Regions from separate parts of the Sodalis sp. RH24 genome, predicted to be linked through region 4. Evidence: predicted binding sites of a transcription regulator. Region 4 holds the regulator's gene; each other region holds the start of a gene.
What was found. Region 4 encodes PurR, which represses purine synthesis genes. Its sites were predicted from a motif close to CANGCAAACGTTTGCNTG; they were not measured.
Positions count from the first base shown of each region.

Region 1: a site for PurR is predicted at 1,519-1,536, ahead of rbsD (D-ribose pyranase). Genes of this name have one in related genera too.
Region 2: a site for PurR is predicted at 977-994, ahead of purH (bifunctional phosphoribosylaminoimidazolecarboxamide formyltransferase/IMP cyclohydrolase). Genes of this name have one in related genera too.
Region 3: a site for PurR is predicted at 1,578-1,595, ahead of guaB (IMP dehydrogenase). Genes of this name have one in related genera too.

Region 1 covers NZ_CP178729.1:3,390,813-3,393,960, reverse strand. The annotation lists gene ACL2XG_RS15395 (hypothetical protein) at 1-1,352, shown strand, start outside; gene rbsD (D-ribose pyranase) at 1,550-1,969, shown strand; gene rbsA (ribose ABC transporter ATP-binding protein RbsA) at 1,977-3,148, shown strand, end outside.
Region 2 covers NZ_CP178729.1:3,298,095-3,301,242, forward strand. The annotation lists rRNA gene ACL2XG_RS14970 (16S ribosomal RNA) at 1-554, opposite strand, end outside; gene purH (bifunctional phosphoribosylaminoimidazolecarboxamide formyltransferase/IMP cyclohydrolase) at 1,115-2,704, shown strand; gene purD (phosphoribosylamine--glycine ligase) at 2,720-3,148, shown strand, end outside.
Region 3 covers NZ_CP178729.1:5,035,210-5,038,357, forward strand. The annotation lists gene ACL2XG_RS22885 (MFS transporter) at 1-13, shown strand, start outside; gene xseA (exodeoxyribonuclease VII large subunit) at 41-1,486, opposite strand; gene guaB (IMP dehydrogenase) at 1,648-3,111, shown strand.
Region 4 covers NZ_CP178729.1:743,148-746,295, reverse strand. The annotation lists gene ACL2XG_RS03345 (NlpC/P60 family protein) at 1-880, shown strand, start outside; gene ACL2XG_RS03340 (YnhF family membrane protein) at 944-1,033, opposite strand; gene purR (HTH-type transcriptional repressor PurR) at 1,271-2,287, shown strand; gene cfa (cyclopropane fatty acyl phospholipid synthase) at 2,733-3,148, shown strand, end outside.

The sequences.
Region 1 (3,148 bases), 2.6 Mb from region 4:
AGGTTGATAACCTTAATCCCAAACACTATGGTGCCGGTAAAATTATTGAAGTCAGGTCAAAAGACACAATGGCTATGGGTGATAATGTCATAATGAGGGTGGTTGAGCTGAAGGGAGAATTAGTGCCTGTGCGCGCGGCGGTAGTGCCCAAAAGAGGCCTTAAATATGAAATTTTTAATCGGGCTATGCCTGGCCGGCGCGGCCATCCCGTCGAGTTTGACGGTCGCCGCTGGTTGTTTGAAGCGCCGACGTCAATCCATGTCGCCAAAACGCTGCGACGCGCCATTGCCAAGGATATTGTCGGGGAGAGCGTCAACGCGTTCGATTTGTCCACGCCTGATAAGCTTGGCCTGCGCTGGGATATAAATAATAATTCATATCTGAAAATTAAAAATAAATATTTTAAAGTGAAAAGATATCCGCAAACCGCATACAAGTTTTTTCTGATGAATAATCATCGAAAAATCAACCTTCGCTTCAAGAAAAATAAATTTCATGTCGAAAATTTTAGGGAAAGGATTAACGATCTCCTTAAGATTGGCATGAGCGGCCGGGGGGGACTCAGGCCGCGTAAGCATGCTGTGGATATTCTCAAGGACCTGGATGGGTTCGACCTTGAACAGGCCAAAACACTGCTGTCTCAATACCATTTCCCCCAGGAGGGACTGTTTAACGAATATTCGTTTGCCTTGCATATTGAACAGTTTAGTGAAATTCCTCCCTGGGCAAAACGGTTTAAAATTGATGAAAGCGCCGTCAATGTGGCGCCGGCGCAAGGGCGGAAAGTGCCTGTGTTTGATCCCGATGACGAATCCGTTAACCTTGAACTCCTGCTCGGTACGCAGATTGGTGAAGGTGATTACGGTATCGTTTTCCAGGATGGCCAGGATCCCAATTGGTATATCAAGATGATGCGCCCACATCCGGATGGCGACGCCGATATAGATATTGAAATGTTGGCGGAAAAGGAGGCTGAAAGCTTTCGTTTATATTATGGCCCGGAATCGGCAAAGGTATTTGCTGATAATGATGGTAATTTTTATAACAGAATGTACAAAATTCCCGGCATAACGTTAGATTCACTTCCCGAGGGCTCCCTGCCGCACGATGCAGTTGAACGCTTTGTCGATATGCTGGAAAAACTAAATAATGTCAATATGATACACGCTGATCTCCATGGGGCGAATATGTTGTGGGATGCAGAAAGTGAAATGTTTTTCCCCATTGATATCATTGATATTAAAAAAGATTTTTTTCGCAGCGGCAACGACTATAAACACAGTCTAAACATGCGTGGCGAAGAAAGATGGGACGATGTGATTTATGAGATCAAACAAAAGATGGCGTCCTGAGGCCATGGCAAGGATGCGGCCGCTCTTTATCCGGCGATAATGAACAACGCGCCGGTGGTCACGCCAGCCGCCGCCGTGCCGCCTGGTCCAGCGAAACGTTTCGATGGCGATCACATTTTTGATGTTTCCCGCTTGTGGCCTGGCCCGTTTGTGATTATTTTCAGCCCAGCGAAACGTTTCGCTGGGAGGATCAGCCAATGAAAAAAGGATTACTGCTCAACGCCGAGGTTTCCGCGTTGATTTCCCGCTTGGGGCATACCGATGAAATCGTCATTGCCGATGCCGGGTTGCCCATACCCGCGACAGCCGCCAGGATCGATCTGGCGTTGACCCAGGGCGTGCCGGGCTTTTTACAGGTGTTCGACGTCGTGGCCAGTGAGATGCAGGTGGAAAGGGCGATAATCGCCAGCGAAATGGCCGCCCATAATCCCGCGCTGCACCAGGCGTTGCTGGCCGGGCTGTCCCAGCTGGAGCAAGCGCAGGGCAATACCATCGTCATCGACTATATCAGCCATCAGGCATTCAAAGCGCAGACCGCCCACAGCCGGGCCGTTATTCGCAGCGGGGAGTGCTCGCCCTTCGCCAACGTTATCCTCTGCTCCGGCGTCACCTTCTGAGGCATTTATGCAACCCTTACTGCAACTGAGCGGGATAGACAAGTCGTTTCCGGGCGTCAAAGCGCTTTCCGGCGCGGCGCTGACCGTGTATCCCGGCCGCGTGATGGCGCTGGTGGGGGAGAACGGCGCCGGTAAATCCACCATGATGAAGGTGTTGACCGGGATTTACAGCAAGGATGCCGGTACGCTCATATTTATGGGAAAGGAAGTTGCCTTCAGCGGCCCCAAGGCGTCGCAGGAGGCCGGTATCGGTATCATCCATCAGGAACTTAACCTGATCCCTGAACTGACGATCGCCGAAAATATCTTCCTGGGGCGCGAATTCCTTAACCGTATCGGCGGCATCGACTGGAAGCGGATGTATCGCGAAGCGGACCGACTCCTGGGCCGCCTGAACCTGGCCTATAGCAGCCACCGGTTGGTGGGGGAATTATCGATTGGCGATCAGCAGATGGTGGAAATCGCCAAGGTAATCAGCTTTAAGTCGCAGGTGATCATCATGGACGAGCCCACCGATGCGTTAACCGATACGGAAACGGCATCGCTGTTCAGTGTGATAAACGAACTGAAGCAGCAGGGGTGCGGCATTGTCTATATCTCCCATCGGCTAAAGGAAATTTTCGAGATCTGCGACGATGTCACGGTGATGCGCGACGGGCAGTTTATTGCCGAACGGCCGGTAAACGAGCTGCAGGAAGACAGGCTGATTGAAATGATGGTGGGCCGCCGCCTGGAGGAACAGTATCCGCGCGTCACGCAGCGTCCGGGCGAGGAGCGCCTGCTGGTCAGCCACCTGTCGGGCCCCGGGGTGCATGACGTCAGTTTCTCCCTGCGCCAGGGGGAAATCCTGGGCTGCGCCGGGCTGATGGGCGCCGGCCGTACCGAACTGATGAAAACCCTCTATGGCGCCGCCAGGCGCACCGGCGGCAGCGTGACGCTCGACGGACGCGCCGTGGTCGCCAGGTCGCCCCAGGACGGGCTTGCCAACGGCATTGTCTATATTTCCGAGGATCGCAAGCGCGACGGACTGGTGCTGGGCATGTCGGTAAAGGAAAACATGACTTTAACCGCCCTGCGCTATTTTAGCCATCAGGCCGGTTGGCTGAAACACGCCGACGAGCGGGTGGCTGTCGGGGATTTTATCCGTTTATTTAATATCAAAACGCCGTCGATGGAGCA
Region 2 (3,148 bases), 2.6 Mb from region 4:
TTAACGCTCGCACCCTCCGTATTACCGCGGCTGCTGGCACGGAGTTAGCCGGTGCTTCTTCTGCGGGTAACGTCAATCAACAAGGTTATTAACCTTATCGCCTTCCTCCCCGCTGAAAGTGCTTTACAACCCGAAGGCCTTCTTCACACACGCGGCATGGCTGCATCAGGCTTGCGCCCATTGTGCAATATTCCCCACTGCTGCCTCCCGTAGGAGTCTGGACCGTGTCTCAGTTCCAGTGTGGCTGGTCATCCTCTCAGACCAGCTAGGGATCGTCGCCTAGGTGAGCCATTACCTCACCTACTAGCTAATCCCATCTGGGTTCATCCGATGGCGTGAGGCCCGAAGGTCCCCCACTTTGGTCTTGCGACGTTATGCGGTATTAGCTACCGTTTCCAGTAGTTATCCCCCACCATCAGGCAGATCCCCAGACATTACTCACCCGTCCGCCGCTCGCCGGCAAAGTAGCAAGCTACTTTCCGCTGCCGCTCGACTTGCATGTGTTAGGCCTGCCGCCAGCGTTCAATCTGAGCCATGATCAAACTCTTCAATTAAAAGCTTGATGCTCAAAGATTGTCATACTGTTAATCTTATGAATTAACTGTTTGTTCACTCTTCAAGACTTGGTATTTTGTGTTTCGATACGGTCTTGTGAGTGCCCACACAGATTGTCTGATAAATTGTTAAAGAGCAGTGCGCCGCTGTAATCAGTCTGGCGCGAGGTGGCGTATGTTACGCTTTCCTCTTTCAGTGTCAAGCCCGTTCGGCCTGTCTTCTGACTCGTTTCCGCTACCCTGCGATGTGCTGCACGGTGCCGGTCGATGGAGGCGCATTATAGGGATTTCAACCGAAGCCGCAACAGCTAATTTGCCCAATCCGAACTGTTTGCTGCATTCCACAGCAATACCGGGGTTTATACCCTCTTTTGCACAAACTTATCCACAGATGATTGCCGCAGGCAAAAATTGCCGAGCATCGCGCAATCGTTTTCGCTACAATTCACGCAAATTTTATCGGCTCGCGTATTTTATCAAGCGGCGGCTTTTTTCAGTAAAAAACCGCCGCTTGATACCAGTTTTTTATTAAAGCTATCCAATCAAGGGATAAATTGACCATGCAACAACCACGTCCTGTTCGCCGCGCCTTGCTCAGTGTGTCTGACAAAGCCGGTATCGTAGAATTCGCTCAGTCATTATCGCAACGCGGCATCACGCTGCTCTCCACCGGCGGCACCGCGCGGCTGCTGGCGGAGGCAGGGCTGCCGGTGACCGAGGTTTCCGATTACACCGGTTTTCCAGAAATGATGGATGGACGGGTGAAAACCCTGCATCCCAAGGTCCATGGCGGCATTCTGGGGCGACGCGGCCAGGACGATGCAATTATGCAACAGCACCATATCGACCCCATCGATATGGTGGTGGTTAATCTTTATCCGTTTGCCAGCACAGTGGCGCGTGAAGGCTGTACCCGCGAGGAAGCGGTGGAGAATATCGATATCGGCGGGCCTACCATGGTGCGCTCCGCCGCCAAGAATCATAAAGACGTGGCGATCGTGGTTAACAGCGGCGATTACGCCGGGATCATTGCCGAGCTGGATGCGCATAACGGCTCGCTGACGCTGGCGACCCGTTTTGATCTGGCCATCAAGGCCTTTGAGCATACCGCCGCCTACGACAGCATGATCGCCAACTACTTCGGCAGCCAGGTACCGGCCTATCACGGCGATACCACCGTACCCGCCGGACGTTTCCCACGCACCCTTAACCTGAACTTTATCAAAAAACAGGATATGCGCTACGGAGAAAACAGCCATCAGCTGGCCGCCTTCTATATAGAAGAGCCGGTGCGGGAAGCCTCGGTCGCCACCGCGCGGCAGTTGCAGGGCAAGGCGCTATCCTATAACAATATCGCCGATACCGACGCCGCCCTGGAGTGCGTAAAGGAATTCGCCGAGCCGGCCTGCGTGATTGTCAAGCATGCCAATCCTTGCGGCGTTGCCACCGGCGGCGCGTTGCTCGAGGCATATGAGCGCGCCTATAAAACCGATCCCACCTCGGCGTTTGGCGGCATTATCGCCTTTAACCGCCCTCTTGACGCCGCCGCCGCGCAAGCCATTATCAGCCGCCAGTTCGTGGAAGTGATTATCGCGCCGTCCGTTAACGACGACGCCCTGGCCATCCTTGCCGCCAAGCAAAATGTCCGGGTACTGGCCAGCGGCGTCTGGTCGTCCCGGGTGCCGGCGCTGGACTTCAAGCGGGTTAACGGCGGCCTGTTGGTACAGGATCGCGACTTAGGCATGGTCGGCGAGGCGGATCTGCGCATCGTCACCGAACGCCGGCCGACCGCAAGCGAGCTGCGCGACGCGCTTTTTTGCTGGAAAGTGGCTAAATTCGTTAAATCCAACGCCATCGTTTATGCCCGCGATAACATGACCATTGGTATCGGGGCGGGCCAGATGAGCCGCGTTTATTCGGCGAAAATCGCCGGCATCAAGGCGGCGGACGAAGGGCTGGACGTGCGCGGCTCGGCCATGGCCTCCGATGCGTTTTTCCCGTTTCGCGACGGAATTGACGCGGCGGCGGCGGTCGGCATCAGCTGCGTGATCCAGCCCGGCGGTTCCATTCGCGATGACGAAGTCATTGCCGCGGCCAACGAACATGGCATCGCCATGATCTTTACCGATATGCGTCATTTCCGCCACTAAGCCCAGGAGCGACCAATGAATATCTTAATTATCGGGAACGGCGGCCGCGAGCATGCCCTGGCCTGGAAGGCCGCCCAATCGCCGCTGGCGGATAAAGTCTATGTAGCGCCCGGCAATGCCGGCACCGCCCTCGAACCGGCGCTTGAAAACGTCGACATCGGCCCGACCGATATCCCGGCGCTGGTCGCCTTCGCCCAAAGCCACGCCATCGGCCTGACCATCGTCGGCCCCGAAGCGCCGCTGGTGATGGGCGTGGTGGATGCGTTCCGCTCAGCCGGCCTGCCGGTATTCGGCCCGACCAAAGCGGCGGCGCAGTTGGAAGGCTCGAAGGCGTTTACCAAGGATTTCCTGGCCCGCCACCATATCCCCAGCGCGGAATACGGTAACTTTACCGATATCGACCAGGCGCTGGCCTACGTGCGCAGCAAAGGCGCGCCCATTGTT
Region 3 (3,148 bases), 1.2 Mb from region 4:
TAATCAGAATTAATCAGGCGTACGGCGCCGGCCCCGGGCGTTATCCGGCGTCTTTGGCGCGCCGCGCGGATTTCGCCGCGGCGGGCGTGACGCTCAGCACCTGGCTTTCCACCCGCCCGTCTTCCAGACGTGTTGACAGGATATCCCCCGCCTTCACCTGCCGGGCCCGTTTGACCAGCGCCCCCCTGGTATCGGTGGTAACGCTGAACCCGCGCGCCAGCGTTTTCAGCGGGCTGACCGCTTCCAGCTGGGAGCACAGCATGCCGAAGGTCCGCTGCTCCCCGCTTAACTGCCGGGTGATGCCCTGCGCCAGCCGGTAGCGCAGCGCCTGTATGTGCCCCTGCTGGTTCAAGCGGCCGCCGATCGCCTGCCGCAGCCGGTAGCCTAAAGACTGTAAGCGCTGCTGCGCGTGATTAATGCGCGGCAGCGGCGCCCGCTGGCCCAGGCGCTGAAGCAAACGCTCCTGGCGTAAGCGCGCCTGGCGCAACTGCCCCTGCAGGCTGTCGTCCAGCCGGCGGCGCAGTTTTATCAGCGCCGTTTGCTGGCGCGCCAGGCGCAGGTGCGGATGCTGTTGCTGCAGGCGGTGCTGCATCCGGGTCAGGACCTGCTGGCGCTGTGCCATAAAATAGTCCATCGCCATTTCCAGGCGCTGCTGCTGGGACTGTAATTGCCGCGCCAGCTCCAGCTGATTGCGGCTGACCAGCTCCGCCGCCGCCGAAGGGGTAGGGGCGCGCAGGTCGGCGACAAAATCGGCGATGGTGACATCGGTTTCATGGCCGACCGCGCTCACCACCGGCAGGCGGCTGGCAAAAATCGCCCGCGCCACCCGCTCATCGTTAAAGCCCCAGAGATCTTCAAGCGAACCGCCGCCGCGGCCCACGATCAGCACGTCGCACTCGCCGCGCCGGTTGGCGGCCTCGATGGCGCGCACGATCTGCGCCGGCGCGTCCTGGCCCTGCACCTGGGTGGGATAAATCACCACCGGCAACGAGGGATCCCGGCGCCGCAGAATATTGAGGATATCATGCAGCGCCGCGCCGCTGGCGGAGGTGATCACGCCGACCCGGCGGGCCGGGCTGGGCAAAGGCTGCTTATGGATGCTGTCAAAAAGACCTTCGGCGGACAGGCGCTGCTTAAGCTGCTCGAATTGCTGTTGCAGCAGGCCGTCGCCGGCGGGCTGCATGCTTTCGGTTACCAACTGGTATTCGCCGCGCGGTTCGTACAGCGTCAGCGCCGCCCGCACCAGCACCTGCTGGCCGTTGCGCGGCAGGAAGGTTACCCGCCGGTTGCTGTTGCGAAACATCGCGCAACGCACTTGGGCGCGATCGTCCTTCAGCGTAAAATACCAGTGGCCGGAGGCGGGCTGCGAGAAGTTGGAGATTTCGCCGGTCAGCCAGACCTGGCCCATTTCGCCTTCCAGCAGTTCGCGCACCGTCTGGTTAAGACGGGAGACGGTAAAAATCAAAGCGGTGGGCGGTGAAGACATGTGAGCCAGATCAACTTCTATAAATAAGGGTTAATCGATTGATATTACTTATCGCTCAGCGCAGATCAAGCATTTTTTTTAAAAAGTGCTGGAGGCAACCGGTTACGTTCTGTATAATGCCACGGCAATATTTTATACATTCATCCTGGTGAGATATTGCTATGTTACGTATCGCAAAAGAAGCTCTAACGTTCGACGATCTCCTCCTGTTACCTGCACATTCCACGGTGTTACCCAACACGGCCGAACTCGGCACGCAACTGACTAAAAAAATACGCCTGAATATTCCGCTGCTCTCCGCCGCCATGGATACCGTGACTGAAGCGCCCCTGGCTATCGCCCTGGCCCAGGAAGGCGGCATTGGTTTTATCCATAAAAATATGTCCATCGAACGCCAGGCCGAAGAAGTCAGCCGGGTGAAAAAACACGAAAGCGGCGTGGTCACCGATCCCAAGACCGTTACTCCCGCCACCACCTTATCCCAGGTAAAGGAACTGACCGCCCGTAACGGTTTTGCCGGCTACCCGGTGGTCACCGGCGACAACGAGCTGGTGGGCATTATCACCGGCCGCGACGTGCGTTTTGTCACCGACCTGTCCCAGCCGGTTACCGCGGTCATGACGCCGAAAGAGCGCCTGGTCACGGTAAAAGAAGGCGAGGCGCGCGAAGTCGTGCTGCAGAAAATGCATGAAAAGCGCGTGGAAAAAGCGCTGGTGGTGGATGCGCATTTCCATCTGCTCGGCATGATTACCGTCAAGGATTTCCAGAAAGCGGAGCGCAAGCCCAACGCCTGCAAGGACGAGCACGGCCGCCTGCGGGTAGGCGCGGCGGTAGGCGCCGGCGCCGGTAACGAAGAGCGTATCGACGCGCTGGTCGCCGCCGGCGTCGACGTATTGCTGATCGATTCCTCCCACGGCCATTCCGAGGGCGTATTGGAACGTATCCGCGCCACCCGCGCCAAATATCCCGACCTGCAGATTATCGGCGGCAATATCGCTACCGGCGCCGGCGCCATCGCGCTGGTCGAGGCCGGCGTCAGCGCGGTTAAAGTGGGCATCGGTCCCGGCTCCATCTGCACCACCCGTATCGTCACCGGCGTGGGCGTGCCGCAAATCACCGCCATTTCCGATGCGGTGGAAGCGCTGGAAGGCACCGGCATCCCGGTTATCGCCGACGGCGGTATCCGCTTCTCCGGCGATATCGCCAAGGCCATCGCCGCCGGCGCCTCCTGCGTCATGGTCGGGTCGCTCCTGGCCGGCACCGAGGAATCCCCCGGTGAAATCGAGCTCTACCAGGGCCGTTCGTTTAAATCCTACCGCGGCATGGGGTCGCTTGGCGCCATGTCCAAAGGTTCCTCCGATCGCTATTTCCAGACCGACAACGCTGCCGACAAGCTGGTGCCGGAAGGTATCGAAGGCCGGGTGGCGTATAAAGGCCGCCTGAAGGAAATCGTCCACCAGCAAATGGGCGGGCTGCGCTCCTGTATGGGCCTGACCGGCTGTGCTACTATCGACGAGCTGCGCACCAAGGCTGAATTTGTGCGTATCAGCGGCGCGGGTATTCAGGAAAGCCACGTCCATGACGTCGCCATCACCAAAGAATCCCCGAATTACCGCATGGGCTAAGCGCTGCGCACGGCGCGGCGTTGACCCGCGTCGGCGG
Region 4 (3,148 bases):
TACGCTTTTTGTGTTGCTTTTTACCCAGTTGTTTTTGAACCTGGCACATGCCGCGCCGAGCGCCGGCGTCAATGCCGATCAGCGCAAATTCCAGGCAGCGGCGGCAAAAACCGGTGACCGGCGCAAACGCAAACCGGTAAAAATAGCCAAGAAAAGCAAACCTGTCGCCAGCGCGCCCGCCGTCAGTGAAAAAGCCAGCATTAAAAAATCGCCGGAACCGGCGCATGAAAAAGCCGGCGTGAAACGGCCTTTGGAACCCGCGGTGGTGAAAACCGGCGCGAAGAAAAGCAAAACCTCCCCTCTTGCCAAGGCATCAAAAACCACGGCGACGAAAAAAATAGCCTCCTTCACTCCGCCGAAAAAAGGCTATAAAAAAGGTTACGGCCGGCACCGGATGATAAAAGATCAGGCGGCGGTAGAACTGGTGGCCAACGATCAGCCGATAAAGATGAGCGAGAGCCATAAGAAACGCTACCAGACCGCCAAGCTTACCGCCATGAATAAACTCCTCTCCCAAATGGGCAAGCCTTACCGTTGGGGCGGCATGTCGCCTAATACCGGCTTTGACTGCAGCGGCCTGATTTATTATGCCTACAAGGATGTGGTACGCATCCATATGCCGCGCACCGCCAACGAAATGTACCACCTGCGCGACGCAGCGCCGGTTAAGAAAGACGAGTTGGAAAGCGGCGACCTGGTCTTTTTCCATATTTCCAATCGCGGCGCGGCGGATCACGTCGGCGTCTATCTTGGCAATGGTCGCTTTATCCAGTCGCCCCGCACCGGCAGCGATATCCGTATCAGCTATCTGAGTGAGGATTATTGGCAGGATCATTACGTGGGCGCCCGCCGGGTGGTCACGCCGAAAAATATCCGCTGAAGGCGCGCCGGAAAAAAAAGAGGAGCCAAGGCTCCTCTTTTTTATATCTGAACCGAGAGGGTGTCAGTTCATGACGGCGGTAAAGCTGAAGACAATAATCACCAGCAGCGAGAACACCGTGGTCAGTAACGACATTTTTAAATCGCTGTCCATTCTATCTCCTTAACGTAAACCAGGGCGCCGGCCTTATCCACCGGCCCGCAGAGCAGTTATCGTCAGTTTGCCATAACAGCGATGAAAAAGCTTGCTCCCAACCTGTAGCCGCCACATTTAACACTTTCACTTTGGCGCGGGATGAACGAAAATTAACGGTTAATTCCACAGCGTCGGAAAGTGCTTGCGCCTTCGACAGACATTATTCCAGCCAGGGCGTACGGGAGTATCAAAGGCATGGCAACCATTAAAGATGTGGCAAAACGCGCTAATGTATCGACAACCACCGTTTCGCATGTGATCAATAAAACCCGTTTTGTTGCGCAAGACACTCAAATTGCCGTGCTGGACGCCATTAAACAACTGCATTATTCACCCAGCGCCGTGGCGCGCAGCCTGAAGGTCAATCGCACCAAGTCCATCGGCCTGCTCGCCAGCACCAGCGAGGCGCCCTATTTCGCCGAAATTATCGAGGCGATTGAGCACCATTGCTTTGCTCGCGGTTATACCCTGATATTGTGCAATTCGCACAATGATCTCGAAAAACAGCGCGCCTATCTGGCGATGCTGGCGCAAAAGCGCGTCGACGGCCTGCTGGTGATGTGCGCCGAGTATCCCGAAACGCTGCTGGATATGCTTGAGGAATATCAGCATATCCCCATGGTGGTCATGGATTGGGGTGAGGCCCGCCGTGATTTTACCGACACCATTATCGATAACGCCTTTGCCGGCGGTTATATGGCGACGCAATATTTGCTTAAACGCGGCCATCGCGCCATCGGCGCCATTCCCGGACAGCTGGCGCGCAACACCGGCGGCGGCCGCCACCGCGGCTATCTGCATGCCATGGCGGAGGCCGGCATCCCGTTAAACGACCGCTGGATTGTGCAAGGCAATTTCGAGCCTGAATCCGGCTACCTGGCGATGAAACAAATCCTGGCGCAAACGCCGCGTCCCACCGCGGTCTTCTGCGGCGGCGACATTATGGCCATGGGCGCACTGTGCGCCATTAATGAAATGGGCCTGAGCGTACCCGAGGATATTTCTATCATCGGCTACGACAACGTGCGCAATTCGTGCTTTTTCAGCCCGGCGCTGACCACCATCCATCAGCCTAAAGAGGATTTGGGCGAGGCGGCGCTTACCATGCTGCTCGATAGGATTACCAGCAAACGCGAGAACGCCAAAACCATCGAAGTCCATCCGTCGCTGATTGAACGCCGTTCGGTCGCAGACGGTCCCTTCCCCGCTTAAGGCCACGCGCCAGGCCCGGGCAACGGGCTGGCGCCTCCAGGGTCTGTTGCTATGTAAAGCGCCGTCCGCCTCGGACACAAGATTTTTCATATAATGATCTCTGTGCAAAGAGTTATTGTTTCAGCGAGAAATCATTAAGTTATAATGGGAAATACATTAGCGCGTTAGCTATTGTCTAAATTAAAATGCAGGCTTATACTCAATATCGTTAACAATTATAACGAGTTGTCTAATAAATTTGTATAAAAGTATGTCGTGTTTTCCAACATGACATCACCCTTTTATAAAGCGCCCGGCTAAGTCGCAGTCTAAGGTTTACTTTATATTCCTCTGTTGATGGTGATACTTCAGACACCACGGATAACCGTGGATTCTTATAAAGCCCGCAGGCATGGTGAGTGCTTTTCCTGACGGGGCACTGCAGAAGAAAGGTGATGGAGAAGCTATGAGTTCCTCGTGCGTTGAAGACCTGAGCTTTCATGATAATGATTGGTACCGTATCGTCCATGAATTGCTCTCTGAAGCCGGTATTGAACTCAATGGTTCAAGACCATTTGATATCCGAATCAAGAATCCGGGATTTTTTAAGCGCGTATTGCAGGATGGATCTTTGGGATTGGGCGAGAGTTACATGGATGGCTGGTGGGAGTGTGAGCGGCTGGACATTTTTTTCCAGCGTGTTCTCAGGGCGGGTCTGGAGAATAAACTTCCGCATCATTTAAAAGATACCTTACGCATTGCCGCCGCCCGGCTGATGAACCTCCAGTCGCGAAAGCGGGCCTGGATCGTGGGCAAAGAACATTACGATTTGGGTAACGATCTGTTTGAAAAGATGCTCGATCCCTATATGCAATATTCCTG